DNA from 2 places in the Cobetia sp. MMG027 genome. Region 2 is predicted to be linked to the other one. Evidence: riboswitches for the same ligand, from Rfam matches in the RefSeq annotation. Region 2 holds a riboswitch; the other holds the start of a gene.
What was found. Region 2 has a riboswitch for thiamine pyrophosphate ahead of tenA (thiaminase II). Riboswitches for the same ligand answer to the same signal wherever they lie in the genome.

Region 1: another riboswitch for thiamine pyrophosphate. It lies ahead of PJK54_RS01265 (ABC transporter ATP-binding protein); the one in region 2 lies ahead of tenA (thiaminase II).

The regions. Positions count from the first base shown of each region.
Region 1 covers NZ_JAQJIO010000001.1:291,593-299,052, forward strand. Annotated here, with positions in the region: gene PJK54_RS01245 (alpha/beta fold hydrolase) at 1-518, shown strand, start outside; gene PJK54_RS01250 (MFS transporter) at 560-1,810, shown strand; gene PJK54_RS01255 (ABC transporter substrate-binding protein) at 1,926-3,113, opposite strand; gene PJK54_RS01260 (ABC transporter permease) at 3,179-3,946, opposite strand; gene PJK54_RS01265 (ABC transporter ATP-binding protein) at 3,943-4,695, opposite strand; TPP riboswitch at 4,757-4,870, opposite strand; gene PJK54_RS01270 (hypothetical protein) at 4,996-5,955, shown strand; gene PJK54_RS01275 (potassium/proton antiporter) at 6,077-7,460, shown strand, end outside.
Region 2 covers NZ_JAQJIO010000002.1:85,992-93,451, reverse strand. Annotated here, with positions in the region: gene PJK54_RS02410 (PQQ-dependent sugar dehydrogenase) at 1-275, shown strand, start outside; gene PJK54_RS02405 (TIGR04283 family arsenosugar biosynthesis glycosyltransferase) at 418-1,227, shown strand; gene PJK54_RS02400 (TIGR04282 family arsenosugar biosynthesis glycosyltransferase) at 1,271-1,963, shown strand; TPP riboswitch at 2,116-2,254, shown strand; gene tenA (thiaminase II) at 2,398-3,057, shown strand; TPP riboswitch at 3,248-3,388, shown strand; gene thiC (phosphomethylpyrimidine synthase ThiC) at 3,515-5,524, shown strand; gene PJK54_RS02385 (peptidylprolyl isomerase) at 5,655-5,933, opposite strand; gene PJK54_RS02380 (hypothetical protein) at 6,021-6,527, opposite strand; gene PJK54_RS02375 (phasin family protein) at 6,848-7,216, opposite strand.

The DNA of each region.
Region 1 (7,460 bases), on a different contig from region 2:
GGGGCAAGGTGGCCATGCAGGTCGCACTGCAGGCACCTGAACGACTGCGCAGTCTCGTGGTGGCGGACATCGCGCCCATCGCCTACGGACACGGGCACGATGAGATATTCGCGGCCTTCGAGGCCGTGCGTGAGGCGCGTCCTGCCTCGCGCAAGGACGCTGACAACGTGATGGCACGCCATGTGGAAACGCCGGCTATCCGTCAGTTCCTCGCCACCAACCTGGTGCGCGATGAGGACGGCAGTATGGGCTGGCGAGTCGGGCTCGATCACATCGCGGCGGGTTACCCCCAGATCGTCGAGGCGCCTCAGGCACACGGCGAGGTGGAACTGCCGGCCCTGCTGCTGTGGGGCGAACGTTCCAATTACGTGCAGGCCGACGGGCTCCAGGCAATGCGTGAGCGCTTCCCGCGCCTGGAAGATGCCTCGCTGGATGCCGGCCACTGGCTGCATGCCGAGCGAGCGAGCGAGTTCCAGCAAGCCGTCGAGACGTTTCTTGAACGCGTCGCACGCGCTTGAGCGGCTCACGTCATACGCCTGCGCCGTTGTCGGCGCCCCGCGTGCCTGACGAAGACGGCACGATACCGGTGACGCGTCACGAGCGTCTGGTGATCGCGCTGGTCACGCTGCTGCAGTTCGCCGTCATCATGGGTTTCACCATGGTGATGGCATTGGGGCCGGATTTCGCGCAGTCGCTGGGCATTCCGCTGGACCACCTGGGCTACATCGTCGGCAGCTACCCGCTGGCGGCGGCGGTGGGTACCTTGCTGTGGACGCGGCATGCGGATCGTTTCGATCGTCGCTGGGCCGTGCTGGGCTTTCTGTTCGGTGCTGCGCTGTGTCATCTGATCGCGAGCTTCGCCACCGGATTCGAGACGCTGCTGGCCGCGCGCATGCTGGGCGGGCTGTTCGGTGGGCCGGCGGCGGCCACGGCACTGGCCATCGTGATCGATGTCGTGCCGGGAATCCGGCGTGGGCGCGCCATGGGGATGGTGATGGGGGCCTTCTCGGTGGCCTCGGTGCTGGGGCTGCCCTTCGCGCTGTGGTTGTCCGAAGGCTTTGGCTGGCAGGCGCCGTTCCGGGCCGTTGCGCTGCTGGCGTTGCTGGTCTGCGGGTTGCTGGCCTGGGTGCTGCCGCCGATCCGGGGGCATCTGGACAATCCTCGCAGTCGCGCCGGTACCTCCATCGCCACCATTCTCGCGCAGCCGAATCACCGGCTCGGGCTGGCGCTGATCGCCACCGCGATGTTCAGCAACTTCCTGGTGATTCCCAATCTCTCCAGCTATCTGCTGTTCAATCTCGATCTGCCTCGCGAGGATCTCGGCGGGCTCTACATGATCGGAGGCGGACTGTCGCTGGTGGGCATGCAGCTGACCGGGCGGCTGTGTGATCGCTTCGGCAGTGTCTGGCCCGGCACCATTACCTGTCTGCTGACGGCGCTGGTGGGCTGGGCCTTCCTGCTTCATTCGCCGGGGCCGTCGCTGGTGTGGGTGGGGTTTGGTGCCTACATGCTGTTCTCCTCGGCGCGGCGGGTGGCACAGAACACGCTCAACAGCTTCATTCCTGCCGAGCACGAGCGGGCCGCCTTCACCAGCACCCAGAGCGCCGTTCAGCACCTGAGTTCTGCCGCGGGCAGTTATCTCGGGGCGGCGCTGCTGGTCAGCTCGCCGGGTGGCGCCCTTGAGGGCATGCCATTGCTCGTGGCGGTGCTGGTGGTCGCGTTGGTGATCCAGCCTGTGCTGATGGCGTGGCTGGCGCGGCGTCTGGTCAGGCGGGCGTCAGCCGGCAGTCCGGTGGATGGCAGGCGCTGACAGGAAGGTCTTGGGAGGCTAGGGGCAGGGCATCCTCGCGTCATCTGGCAGAAAGCAAACGACGCCCTGTCGGGAAACCGGCAGGGCGTCGTCGTGTCTGTCATCGGCCGTCTATTCAGGGCGCGTTGACGTCGATGGCCAGGTGGTCGAGTGACTGGCGCTGCTTGATCATGCCGCGCTCGTACAGGAAGTTCTCGAAGTCACGGTAGCGGCCGGCATCCAGTGCGGCCGGACGCAGGGCGAAGCGCGGCAAGGTGGCATACCAGGCTTTCTTGTTGAGCGCGGTATCGAGTGCCGGGTCGGACTCGCGGAACAGCTTCCAGCCCTTGTCAGGGTGGTTGATCATCCAGGCGGTGGCTTCACCGACGGCGGACAGGAAGGCGGCGTATTGCTCGTGCTTGCGAGAATAGCTGTCGCTGTTGGCGACGAAGATCAGTTCGTCATAGGTCGGTACGCCTTCTTCCTCGATGTAGAAGGCGCGGCCCTTGACGCCTTCCTGTGCCATCTGGGCGAGTTCGAAGTTGCGGAATGCCCCGGTGACGGCATCGACCTTGCGGGTCAGCAGTGACGGCGTCAGCGAGAAGTTGACGTTGGTCAGGGTGATGTCATCCAGTGTCAGGCCGCTGTTCTGGAGCATGGTGGACAGCAGGACTTCCTCCACGCCACCGACGGAATAGCCGACACGCTTGCCCTTGAGGTCGGCCATCGACTGGATGTCACTGTCCGCGCGCACGACCACCACGTTGAGCGGGGTGGCCACCAGCGTGCCGATGCGCACCAGCGGCAGCCCTTGATCCACCTGCAGGTGCAGCTGGGGCTGATAGCTGATGGCGATGTCGACGCGCTCCGCTGCGGCAAGCTTGGGGGGGACGCTGGGGTCTGCCGGAGCGATCAGCTCGACGTCCAGACCATGTTGCTTGAACAGGCCCAGTTCCTGAGCCAGCACCAGCGGCCCGTGGCCGGGATTGGTGTACCAGTCGAGCATGACCTTGAGGTGCGTGAGGGGCTTGGCATCGGTGGCGGCCGCTTGCGGGTCCTGCACATCGCCAGCGGCGGGGCGGGTCTGTTGCTCGGTCTCGGCAGTCTGCTTGGCAGAAGCGTCTGGCTCGAGGGTGGCACCGTCCTGCCCGGCCTGGGTGACCGCTGCCGCTGCACTGTCACTGGCGGTCGGGGCCTGGGGCTCGGCGCTGGCGCCAGTCTCGGCTGACAGGGCGAAGGTGCTCAGGCTGAGGGTTGTCAGCAGCGTCGCGAAGAGGCAGGACAGCTTGCCGGAACGGCGGATCGCCGATGGCGAGAATGGCATGGCGGTATTCCTTGTGGTGTCGAGAATGTGAGGCCGTCAGGACATCGCCTGACAGCCGGAAGCGCTCAGTTCAAACGGGTCAGGCGATCCCGATGCCAGGGCATCAGGCGACGCAGCAGGGCATCCAGTGTGAAATACAGCAGCAGCGAAAAGGCGACCAGCACCAGCAGGGCGGCGAACATCAGGTCGATTTCCATCCGGGCATTGGCATTGAGCATCAGATAGCCGAGGCCCTGGCTTGCGCCGGCCCACTCACCGATGACGGCCCCGATGGGAGCGGCTGTCGCTGCCATGCGCACGCCGGAAGCCAATGCCGGCAGCGCGGCGGGCAGTTGGACATGCAGCAGCAGTCGCCACGGGCTGGCACCCAGGGTATGGGCGAGATCCAGCCAGCCCTGAGGAGTCTGGCGCAAGCCGTCGTAGCCGGTGGAGGCCACGGGGAAATAGATGATCAGCGTGGCCATCACGACCTTGGAGAGCATGTCATAGCCCAGCCACAGCACCAGCAGTGGAGCGATCGCGAACAGCGGGATCACCTGGCTGATCAGCAGCAATGGCAGCAGGGTGCGCCGCAGACGAGGGATGAACGCCAGTGCCAGCGCGGTGCTCAGTCCGAGAAGGACCCCCAGTACCAGCCCGCCAAGAATCTCGGCGAAGGTGATGCCGGCGTGGTGTGCCAGCATCGGGGCCTGACGGACCAGCACCTCCGCGACTGCCAGTGGCGCTGGCAGGATGTAGGGCGGCACGGCCGTGGTGATGATCACCAGTTGCCAGAGTCCCAGCAGGACGGCGGCGCTGATGGCGAGATGACGCAGGGCATGCAGGCGTTTCATGGCGTCTCCTCGCCGTCGCGCAGGCGTGTGATCAATTCGGACTGGGCCTGCTGCAGGGCGGGCAGGTCCAGCGGCACCGGGCGAGGCGGCGAGAGCCCGGGCAGGCAGTCGAGCACTGCCCCCTGCTGGCTGTCGCGGCCCGGGCGCAGTACCAGCAGTTGGTCGGCCAGGCGCAGCGCCTCGAGCGGGTCATGCGTGACCATCAACACGGTGCGTCCGTCCAGCAGCCGGCTGGCGAGATCATGCAGTTCGAGTCGCGTGATGGCGTCCACTGCGGAGAAGGGCTCATCCATCATCACCACCGGAGCCTGCTGGTAGAGCGTTCGCGCCAATGCGACGCGTTGGCGTTGCCCGCCGGAGAGGGCGTCTGGCCAGGCCTGCTCGCGCCCCTCCAGACCCACCGCTGCCAGCAGTTCGCGAGCCCGCTCGGTATCGCGAGGGCGACGATGGAGATCATCTCCCAGACACAGGTTGTCCAGCACCCGGCGCCAGGGCAGCAGCAGGTCCTGCTGCGCCATCCAGGCGACGCGACCCGCCAGTGGCTTGCCATCATCGGTGGTGAGTTCCAGCGTGTGATGGTCGGGCATCTCGAGGCCGGCCAGCAGGCGCAGCAGTGAGCTCTTGCCGCAGCCTGAGCGGCCCAGCAGGGCCGTCCAGCTTCCGGCATCCAGACGCGCCGACAGATCACGAAACAGCGTATGGCTGGCGTAATCGATGCGAGCGTTGTTGAGGGAGAGTCCCAGCGACACAGTGTCATCCGTGGTCAGGCGGCATGCCGAGGGGAGGAAGCACGCAGGGCGCCTGACGCTTGGGCAGGTGACCGGAATTCCCTCCGCCGGTATCAACCGGATCAGGTTCCAGGGGTTGCCATGCGACGTGACGCATCGGCTCTCAGCCCACTTTCGGGCACCCCCATCCAGGCCGACAGTGTACCGTCACCTGCCCGCCGGTTGCATCCCTGCCATCGTCGGGGTGGCTGTCGTGTGGCTATGCTGCATGGCCCGGTGTTGGGTATGCTATCGAGGTATCGCAGCCTCAAGGAGATCAACATGCCTGATACCCCGGATCTCTCGACCTGCTCCAGCGGTTATCCCGTGCCACCGCGGCGACCCGTGATGCCAGACGCGACATCCGTGCCCAATGGCTGGCCGGAGGATGCGCTGACTCGCCGTCTTTCCACCTATCTGGGGCATGCTCTGGAGCCGCTGGCACTTGCCTGGCCGGATAGTGCCAACTGGTTGTGGCGGCAGCGTGGCGGCACCCCCGGCCTTATCAAGCTGGCGCGGACCGGCCCGGATCACGACCCCTTCTGGCGAGCGATGCGCGGTGTCTTCGGCGCCGATCGCTGGGCGCAACCTGAGGCCCTGACACGGCTGGCGGGCGCGTTGCCGGCGCGTTTGCCCATCCCTCCGCTGCCGCTGACCTATCTGGGGCGTCTCGATGGCGCGCCCGTCTGGCATCTGCCGTGGTCCAGCGGTCAGCCCAGTGATCTCAGTGACACCTTCTGTGAGTTGCTGGGAGATCAGGTCGGGCGGCTGCATCAGGACACCGTGTCCGGCTTTGGTCAGCCCCTTGCCCAGCCCATGCCGCTGCTGCATTGGAATGCCCGCGTGACGCGTTTTCTCGCGCGCCATCCCCTGTCCCACGAGCTGGGGGACCTGCCATCACGCACCTTCTCGCATCCCGCTCGCGCCGTCTGGAGTCTGCCGGACCTGCGCGCGGACCAATATCTGTGCGCCGCCACCGGCTGGGTATGGAGCGACTGGGAGGCTCTGGTGTGGGCCCCGATCGAGTTCGACTGGGCACTGATCGAGTTGTTGCTGGAGACGCCGAGTCAGCGTGAGGCCTTCCTCGCCGGTTATTCGCGTCATGGGCGCATGGTCGATATCGACGGTCAGCGTGAGCTGTGCCGAGCCCTGTTGTGGGCGATGGAAGCCTTCGGTCCGACCCGCTACGCCGAGCTGGCGGCAGCCCCGGCCTGGGTGTCGCCGAGAAGCCTGACATGTTGATCGCAAGTCCATGAATATTTGAGAAATTTCTCTGCAGCCTCGTCGCTGACATGGAATACTGTCTCTGGGCCGTCGCAGACGTGATTCGAGACTTGGTGCCGGGAATGGCGGGGGAGCACACGTGGTAGAGAATCTGAACTATTACTTCTTGCTGGCGGGCATGCTCATCGCCTTGAGCGTGCTGGCAAGTCGGGTCTCGGCTCGTCTCGGCATGCCCCTGCTGTTGCTGTTCCTGGGGCTCGGCATGCTGGCGGGGGAGGATGGCGTGCTCGGCATCCAGTTCGATGATGCCTCTACCGCGTACCTGATCGGCAACCTGGCGTTGGCACTCATTCTGCTCGATGGGGGGCTGCGCACCCGCCTCTCGACCTTCCGTGCGGGTCTCAAGCCGGCATTGGTGCTGGCGACCGTCGGGGTCTTCATGACCAGCGGGCTGGTGGGACTGCTGGCCATGTGGCTGTTTGATCTGACCTTGATCGAAGGCCTGCTGGTCGGTGCCATCGTCGGCTCCACCGATGCCGCCGCCGTGTTCTCGCTGCTGGGCGGGCAGGGGGTGCACCTCAACGAGCGGGTCGGGGCGACGCTGGAGATCGAGTCCGGTACCAACGACCCGATGGCCATCTTCCTCACCATCACTCTGGCCGAGATACTGACCGGACAGCTGACGGGGGTCGCCGCCGGACTCATGAGCTTCGCGCTGCAGTTCGGGGTCGGCGCGGGCATGGGGATCGCCGGTGGCTGGTTGATCGCCCGTCTGATGCGCTATCTGGATCTGGCGCCCGGCCTCTATTCCCTGCTGGCGCTGGCGCTGGGCCTGAGCCTGTTCGCGACGACCAATGAGCTCGGTGGCAGTGGCTTCCTGGCCATCTATCTGTGTGGCCTGATGATCGGCAATCATCCGGGGCGCCACCTCGAACACATCCTGCCGGTGCATGACGGACTGGCCCACCTGTCCCAGATCGTGCTGTTCCTGATGCTGGGTCTGCTGGTCTCACCCTCCACGATGCTGCAGTTCGCGCTGCCGGCCGCCATTCTGAGTGTGGCGCTGATCCTGTTCGTGCGCCCCCTGGCCGTGATCCTGTGTCTCAAGCCTTTCTTCCGCTTCCGCTGGCGAGAGCTGTGGTTCATCAGCTGGGTCGGGTTGAGGGGGGCGGTGCCGATCGTGCTGGCGATCTTCCCCGTGATCACCGGGGTCGAGAATGCCGGCGTCTACTTCAATGTCGCCTTCTTCGTGGTGATCATCTCGCTGCTGGTGCAGGGCTCGTCGCTGGCTCCCATGGCGCGCAAGCTCAGGGTGGTGGTGCCGCCGGGCGCACAGCCCAGCCGCCGCAATCTGCTGGGCATCATGCCCGTCAACGATTACGAGATGCTGGTCTACCGGGTCGACAACACGGCGCTGGAAGGCGTGGCCTTGCGTATGCTGCGCTTCCCCTCCGGGGCCAAGGTCGGGGCGCTGTTCCGCAACAAGGTGCTGATCCATCCCAAGGGCAGCACCTGTCTGCATC
Region 2 (7,460 bases):
TCGTGGTGGCAGTCCACGGCAGCTGGGGCACGGCACCCTCCGGCAAGGCGTGGGGAGACCCCGCCAGTCGTCGTGAGCCTCGCCTGCTGGGCCTCAAGCTGGCGACGCCAGACACTGAAGCACACCTAGTGCCGGTACTGACCGGCCTGCAGGATGCCGCCAGCGGCGAGCGCTGGATACGCCCACTGGATGTAGCATTCGGCAAGGATGGCAGCCTCTACCTGACCAGCGATACCGGAGCCTCAGGACTCTATCGGATCACCTTCTCTCAGTGACCTCCAGCCGCCTCTGACTCGACACGGCGGCTCACGCGTTGATTCTTCGCCCAAGCGTTGAGCGAGCTTCTCGACGCTCTGCATCCATGGGGTGATCACATGCGTATGCTCTCAGGACGACGCCATCGCCGGAGCCTGCGCCATGACAAAGCCCTCCATCTTCTCGCCAGTTGCCAGCCCTTCCCCCGGGGCTGTCCGTTCGGGCAGCGCCCTGACACGCACCCCGTGGCTGAGCATCATCATGCCAGTCCACAACGAGGCATCCGGTATCGTCTCGGCCTTGATCGCCTTGAGTCCACTGCGCGCGAGCGGGGATTGCGAGGTCATCGTGGTCGATGGCGGCTCCACGGATACTACCCGCGAGCTGGCAACGCCGCTGTGCGATCGCTGCCTGAGCAGTGATCCGGGCCGGGCAACGCAGATGAACGCCGGTGCCTCTCAGGCTCGTGGCCAATGGCTGCTGTTCCTGCATGCCGACACGCGCCTGCCGGCACATGTCCTCTCGGTACTGTCAGAGACCCTCGCCGAGCATCGCGAGTGCGACTGGGGTCGCTTCGATGTCGACATCGAAGGAGATTCTCCGCTGCTGCCCGTGATCGCCATGCTGATGAATCTGCGCTCGCGCCTGACCAGCATCAGCACAGGTGATCAGACCCAGTTCGTACGACGCTCCACCTTCGAGGCCATCGAGGGCTTTCCCGTCGTGCCCCTGATGGAGGACATCCAGCTGAGCGTCAGGCTCAAGCGACTGACCTCGCCGCTGAACCTCTCCGCCAGAGTCACTACCAGTGGAAGACGCTGGGAAACCCATGGCGCCTGTCGCACCATCCTCAAGATGTGGGGGCTGCGCCTGGCAGCCTGGGGTGGCGTATCTCCTGTCCGTCTAGCGCGTCTCTATGGTTATGGTGCCGCCGCTCAGGCGTGTGAACAGCGTGGCTTGCCTCATGCCTGAAGCCTCGCTTGCTGACAGGGAAACCGACACGGCAGCATACGACATGCGCCCGACGCTCATCATCTTCGGCCGCCTGCCACTGGCCGGACAATGCAAGACGCGGCTGATCCCTGCCCTCGGTCCCGAGGGGGCGGCACGCCTCTACTCGCGCATGCTGCGCAGAATCGTTCAGCAGGCCTGCGCCTCACGCCTCGGCAAGGTGGTCGTGATGCTGACTCCCTCCCCCGAGCACGCCCGGCAGCAACCTGAGCTGGCAGCCCTGCTGACGGACCTTGAGGATCAGTTGCGTGCAGAGAGCATGGCGGCATATGGCAAGCGAATCACGCTCGAGGCACAGCCACAGGGTGGGCTTGGGGAGCGCATGCATCAGGCCATGCTGCGCCACCTGCCCGCAGGCCCCGTGCTGCTGATGGGCTCTGACCTGCCCGCATTGGACAGTCAACGTCTGCGCGAGGCGGCGCGGTGCCTGCATGACCATGAGGCGGTGCTGCAGCCCAGCGAAGACGGGGGATACGGATTGATTGGCCTGAAAGCAGCCTGCCCGGCGGCCTTCCAGCTGGATCACTGGAGCCATGCCGACGTGAGCCGGGAGACTCTTGCACTGCTGGCTCAGGCAGGCAGAAGCGTCGGTTGCCTGCCTGTCAGCTGGGATGTCGATGAGCCTCACGATCTGGTGCGCCTGAGGCGACACTTCCCAGCCCTGATGGCGAACCTCTCCTCCTGTCAGCCTGCATGACATCTTTCCTGCAGCGCATGACACGCTTCCCGCATCGCAGGAAGCCCTTTCAGCATCGCAGAAGGCCTCCCAAAGTCGCATGGGTTTTAGGGCGGCAGAGGCTTTTCCTGCACCGCAGGACTGTTACACTCGAGATATCGTGACGTCTGAGTCACAGCTTGACGGGGTGCCGGTAAGACCGGCTGAGATGTCATTCGCACTGTTCGAGGCCTTGCATCGAGGTGCGTGAATGACGATCCCGCCGAACCTGATCCGGTTAGTACCGGCGTAGGGATCAAGCGCGAAGTGTTGCCGCACATCATCTTCACCTCTTCCAGGTGAACGCCGCACCTCCCCCCGCTTTTTCCCTGCAGATTGCCGGACCTGACCACGCTCGAGCCAGACCTTTGCCACTCCATCACGGATTGGCAGCACGCTCACCGAGGGATGCGTCGATGCCCAGCTTTTCAGACCTGACCAGTGCCTGCGCCGAGGAATGGCGCGACTATCTCGAGCATGATTTCGTTCGCCAGCTCGGGGAAGGTCATCTGCCAGAGGAGTCCTTCCGCCATTACCTGCAGCAGGACTACCTGTTCCTGATCCACTTCGCGCGCGCCTGGGCGCTGGCCGCCTACAAGAGCCGCACCCTCGCGGAGCTGCGTCAGGCCACGGCCAGTCTCGACACCATCCTCAATACCGAGCTCGATCTGCATATCGGCTACTGCAGCGAGTGGGGCATCAGCGAGGATGACCTGAGTGAGCTACCGGAATCCCGCGCGACCCTGGCCTATACCCGTTACGTACTGGATTGCGGCCAGCGCGGCGATCTTCTCGATCTTCACGTGGCGCTCGCGCCTTGCCTGATCGGCTACGGCGAGATCGCCGAGTGGCTGCTGGATCAGGACACCACCGAGATCGAGGACAATCCGTACGCGGACTGGATCGCGATGTACTCCAGCGATGACTTCAAGGAAGCGGTGGACGCCGAACGTGAATGGCTGGACGCTCGGCTCTCGGAGGTCTCGGAGCGCCGGCTGGGCGAGCTGGTGGATGTCTTCCGCGATGCGACGCGTCTCGAGATCGACTTCTGGCAGATGGGGCTTGATCGCGACTGATCCGTGGCAGGCCCTTGCGTGACAGGCCGCGCCAGCGCGAACGGAAGACTCATCGATTTTCGTCGGCCTGGGGACGTGGTCCTCTCGCCAATCATCCAGACACACCACAGGCCATCAGAGCCTGAATGCGAGCACGATGATCTGGGCCAACACTACGCTCAGCACAGGTCATGCCCGCATTGAACTCTGAGCACGCTTGACGGGGTGCCGGTGGAACCGGCTGAGATCCTGCATGCATCACCTCGCCGCCAAATGGGCGAGGCTGCCAGCAAGGGGTCCCGTGGAACCTGAACCGGTTAGGACCGGCGTAGGAATCAAGCTGATGGTCAGCCGCTGCCCGCGGCCGCCTCGCTCCCGGGCCACCTGTTGGCAAGGAGTCGGCGATGGCCATCCTCTCCCTGCGCACGGTCTTCCCATGATGACGTCTGCCGTGACGTCGCCCTTTGAGGAGACCTGCATGAGCACTACCCCCACGACTCAAGATCCGCAAGCCACCAACGCCGCAGAACCGTCGTTCGCCCCCCAGCCTGAGGCTGCGCCGAAGGCGCGCGCACGTGCCGGTCGCAAGGATGGCAGTCGCCACCTCGCCAGCGAAGCCCGCGTCGACGCCGCCGCCATCGCGCCGCTGAGCGGCTCGCGCAAGATCTATATCGAAGGCTCCCGCCCGGACATCCGCGTGCCCATGCGCGAGATCGGCTGCTCGCCGACCCAGACCTCCAGTGGTCTGGAAGAGAATCCGCCGATCGTCGTCTACGATACCTCCGGTCCCTACACCGACCCGGCGGTCGAGATCGACATTCGTCGCGGGCTGGCGCCACTGCGCGAGAAGTGGATCGAGGAACGCGACGATACCGAACAGCTCAATCAGCTGAGCAGCGAATATGGTCGCGTGCGCCAGGCCGACCTGCGCCTGTCGTCCCTGCGTTTCGAGCTGGACCACCGCCCGCGTCGTGCCCTGCCGGGCAAGAATGTCACCCAGCTGCACTATGCGCGCCAGGGCATTATCACGCCGGAGATGGAGTACATCGCGATTCGCGAGAATCAGCGTCGTATCGCGCTGCGTGAGGAGTATCAGGGCAGTGACTCCGTCGAGAGCATTCTGGGCCACCAGCACCCGGGTCACAGCTTCGGCGCCAACCTGCCCGACGAGATCACCGCCGAATTCGTGCGTGAGGAAGTCGCACGCGGCCGCGCCATCATTCCCGCCAACATCAATCACCCGGAAAGCGAGCCGATGATCATCGGCCGCAACTTCCTGGTGAAGGTCAACGGCAACCTGGGCAACTCGGCGGTCACCTCCTCCATCGAGGAAGAGGTCGACAAGATGACCTGGGCGATCCGCTGGGGCTCCGACACCGTGATGGATCTTTCGACCGGCGCCAACATCCACGAGACACGTGAATGGATTCTGCGCAACTCTCCCGTGCCCATCGGCACGGTGCCGATCTATCAGGCGCTGGAGAAGGTCGATGGCGTGGCCGAGAATCTTGATTGGGAGATCTTCCGCGACACGCTGATCGAGCAGGCCGAGCAAGGCGTCGACTACTTCACCATCCACGCCGGCGTCCTGCTGCGCTATGTGCCGCTGACCGCCAGCCGCGTGACCGGCATCGTCTCGCGCGGTGGCTCCATCATGGCCAAGTGGTGTCTGGCGCATCACGAGGAAAGCTTCCTCTATCGCCACTTCGAGGACATCTGCGAGATCTGCAAGGCCTACGACATCAGCCTGTCACTGGGCGATGGCCTGCGCCCGGGCTCGGTGGCCGATGCCAATGACGCCGCCCAGTTCGGCGAGCTCGAGACGCTCGGCGAGCTGACGAAGATCGCCTGGCAGCACGATGTCCAGGTCATGATCGAAGGTCCGGGTCACGTGCCGATGCACCTGATCAAGGAGAACATGGACAAGCAGCTCAGCGAGTGCGACGAGGCGCCCTTCTACACCCTCGGCCCGCTGACCACCGACATCGCCCCGGGCTACGACCACATCACCTCCGGTATCGGTGCCGCGATGATCGGCTGGTTCGGCTGCGCCATGCTCTGCTACGTGACCCCCAAGGAGCACCTGGGCCTGCCCAACAAGGACGACGTCAAGACTGGCATCATCACCTACAAGATCGCCGCGCATGCCGCGGATCTGGCCAAGGGGCATCCGGGCGCGCAACGTCGTGACAATGCACTCTCCAAGGCACGCTTCGAGTTCCGCTGGGAAGACCAGTTCAATCTGGGCCTTGACCCGGACACCGCGCGCAGCTTCCACGACGAGACGCTGCCCAAGGATTCGGCCAAGGTCGCCCACTTCTGCTCCATGTGCGGGCCGAAGTTCTGCTCGATGAAGATCACCCAGGAAGTCCGCGACTACGCCAACGAACACGGCCTGACCGGTGACGCCGACAGCGTGATGGCCGGCATGCAGGAGCAGGCTGACAAGTTCAAGCGCGAAGGCAGCCAGCTCTATCAGGAGGTATAGGTAGAGGGATTGGCGCACGAAAGGCTGACGTGCTGAGCCGCACGAAAAACGCCCCGACCATCACTGGTCGGGGCGTTTTCAATGGCCTGCTGCCAACCGCTCATGACACGTCATGAGCGTGATCCAGAGATCACGTGCGGCTGGTGACTTCCAGCAGGTGATAACCGAACTGGGTCTTCACCGGGCCCTGCACGGTGTTGATCGGTGCGCTGAACACGACTTCGTCGAATTCCTTGACCATCATGCCCGGGCCGAAGGCGCCCAGGTCACCGCCACTGCGACCGGACGGGCAGGAGGAGTGCTCGCGAGCGGCATCAGCGAAATCGCGGCCGTTCTCGATTTCGGTCTTGAGAGCTGCACACTGTTCTTCGCTGGAAACGAGAATATGACGCGCTGTGGCCTGTGCCATGTCTATCACCTGTCACTGATCGAATAAATGCCGCCGGCAATCACCGGCGGCGTGGCAGCACATTGTGGCCCAAGGCGACGCTCGCCGCTAGCGTCCGCCACAGACCCGGCGCTGATACTGGATGGCATCAAGGTCGCTGCTGCCCAGCAACGCCGCTGTGGCAGCATTGCATTCCGCCTCTGCCAGTTGATCGGCACCTGATGATTCAGCCCACTGGATATTGCCGATGCTGGGCTGATAGCTGACCGCCGCATGGCAGGCCATGCGCCGCGTACTGTGGTAACGCTGGGAGGGCAGGGTCGGAGGATTGGCGGTCATTTCCTGACAGGTGGAAGCGAACATCTCACTGGCCGCCTGGCTGCAGCGGGTATGTGCCATGGCATTCTGCCGCTGGTTGGCACACACGGAATCATTGAGAACACGCCACTGCAAGGTATCGAAATCGATCATCTGCCCTTGATAGCGGGTCTCGACATGTTCTCGCTGAAGCCCTGCTGTCGACGTCAGATGAGACGCTACTCCCTCCCCGAATTGCCCACTCATGCCGGATACCGCGTCCATTAATGCTGCCAATGCCGCACTGACAGAATTCATCACACACTCCTTGTGTTGATGCCTCCCGACATATGCCGCCGGGGAGCCTTGCTCGATCATCCATGACCGTCACTTGCGGTGACATGACCTGATAGCGCTGCTTCATAACGAGACTGATAGCGCCGACTGACAGCGTCAGTGCGCTCACTGCGATATTACCCGCTCACCGCCATCATTGCCTTGACGCTCAAGGGGATGGTTCCAACGCTTCCTCCTCCCGCAACGAGCCGTCAGATTCAAGACTCCAGACGCGCGAACGCCCACCCGGAAGACCGGATGGGCGTTGTAGACGCTCGCCTGAGAGCGTCAGCAGCAGTCGCTTACTTGGCGACTTTCTGCATGGCCTCGGAGGCGGACTTGGCATTGTTCTCTGCCAGTTCCTGACCTTTCTTGGCGTATTCCTGGTTCAGCTCGACCACCTTCTGGGTGTCGTTCTGAAGCTTCTCGCCCAGAGACTTGACCGTCTCCTGCTGTTCCTTGACGAAGTTCTTCAGGCCTTCGCTGTCCTTGATCTCGAGCATGGAACGCGCCTGCGCCATGGAGGTGTCAACGTAGGACTTGGTCAGATCCATCTGAGCGCTGACCAGCTTCTCGCTGTAATCGAGACTCAGGGCGCTGAAAGCACGCAGCGGAGCGAAGAACATGTCGTCGAACTGCTGAGTGGTCTTCTCAAGATTGGTGTTGAACATGGGGCACCCTCCAGGGTTTGGCATCACACGGAAAATGAAGCGGAGCTTTGCTCCGTTGGCTACCAGGACTGAACCAAGCTTGTGAGCCATGAGGTCGAGATCTCACTGCAAGCCAGCATTCTCGACAGGTTCCATCCTCGCTGCAGTGCAGCATAAGCCACCTCTTGCTGCACTGCAACATCAGGAACGCAATATTGATCAACCACCTTGCCCTGCGAGTCTGCTGCCGGGCTGACTGCCCTCT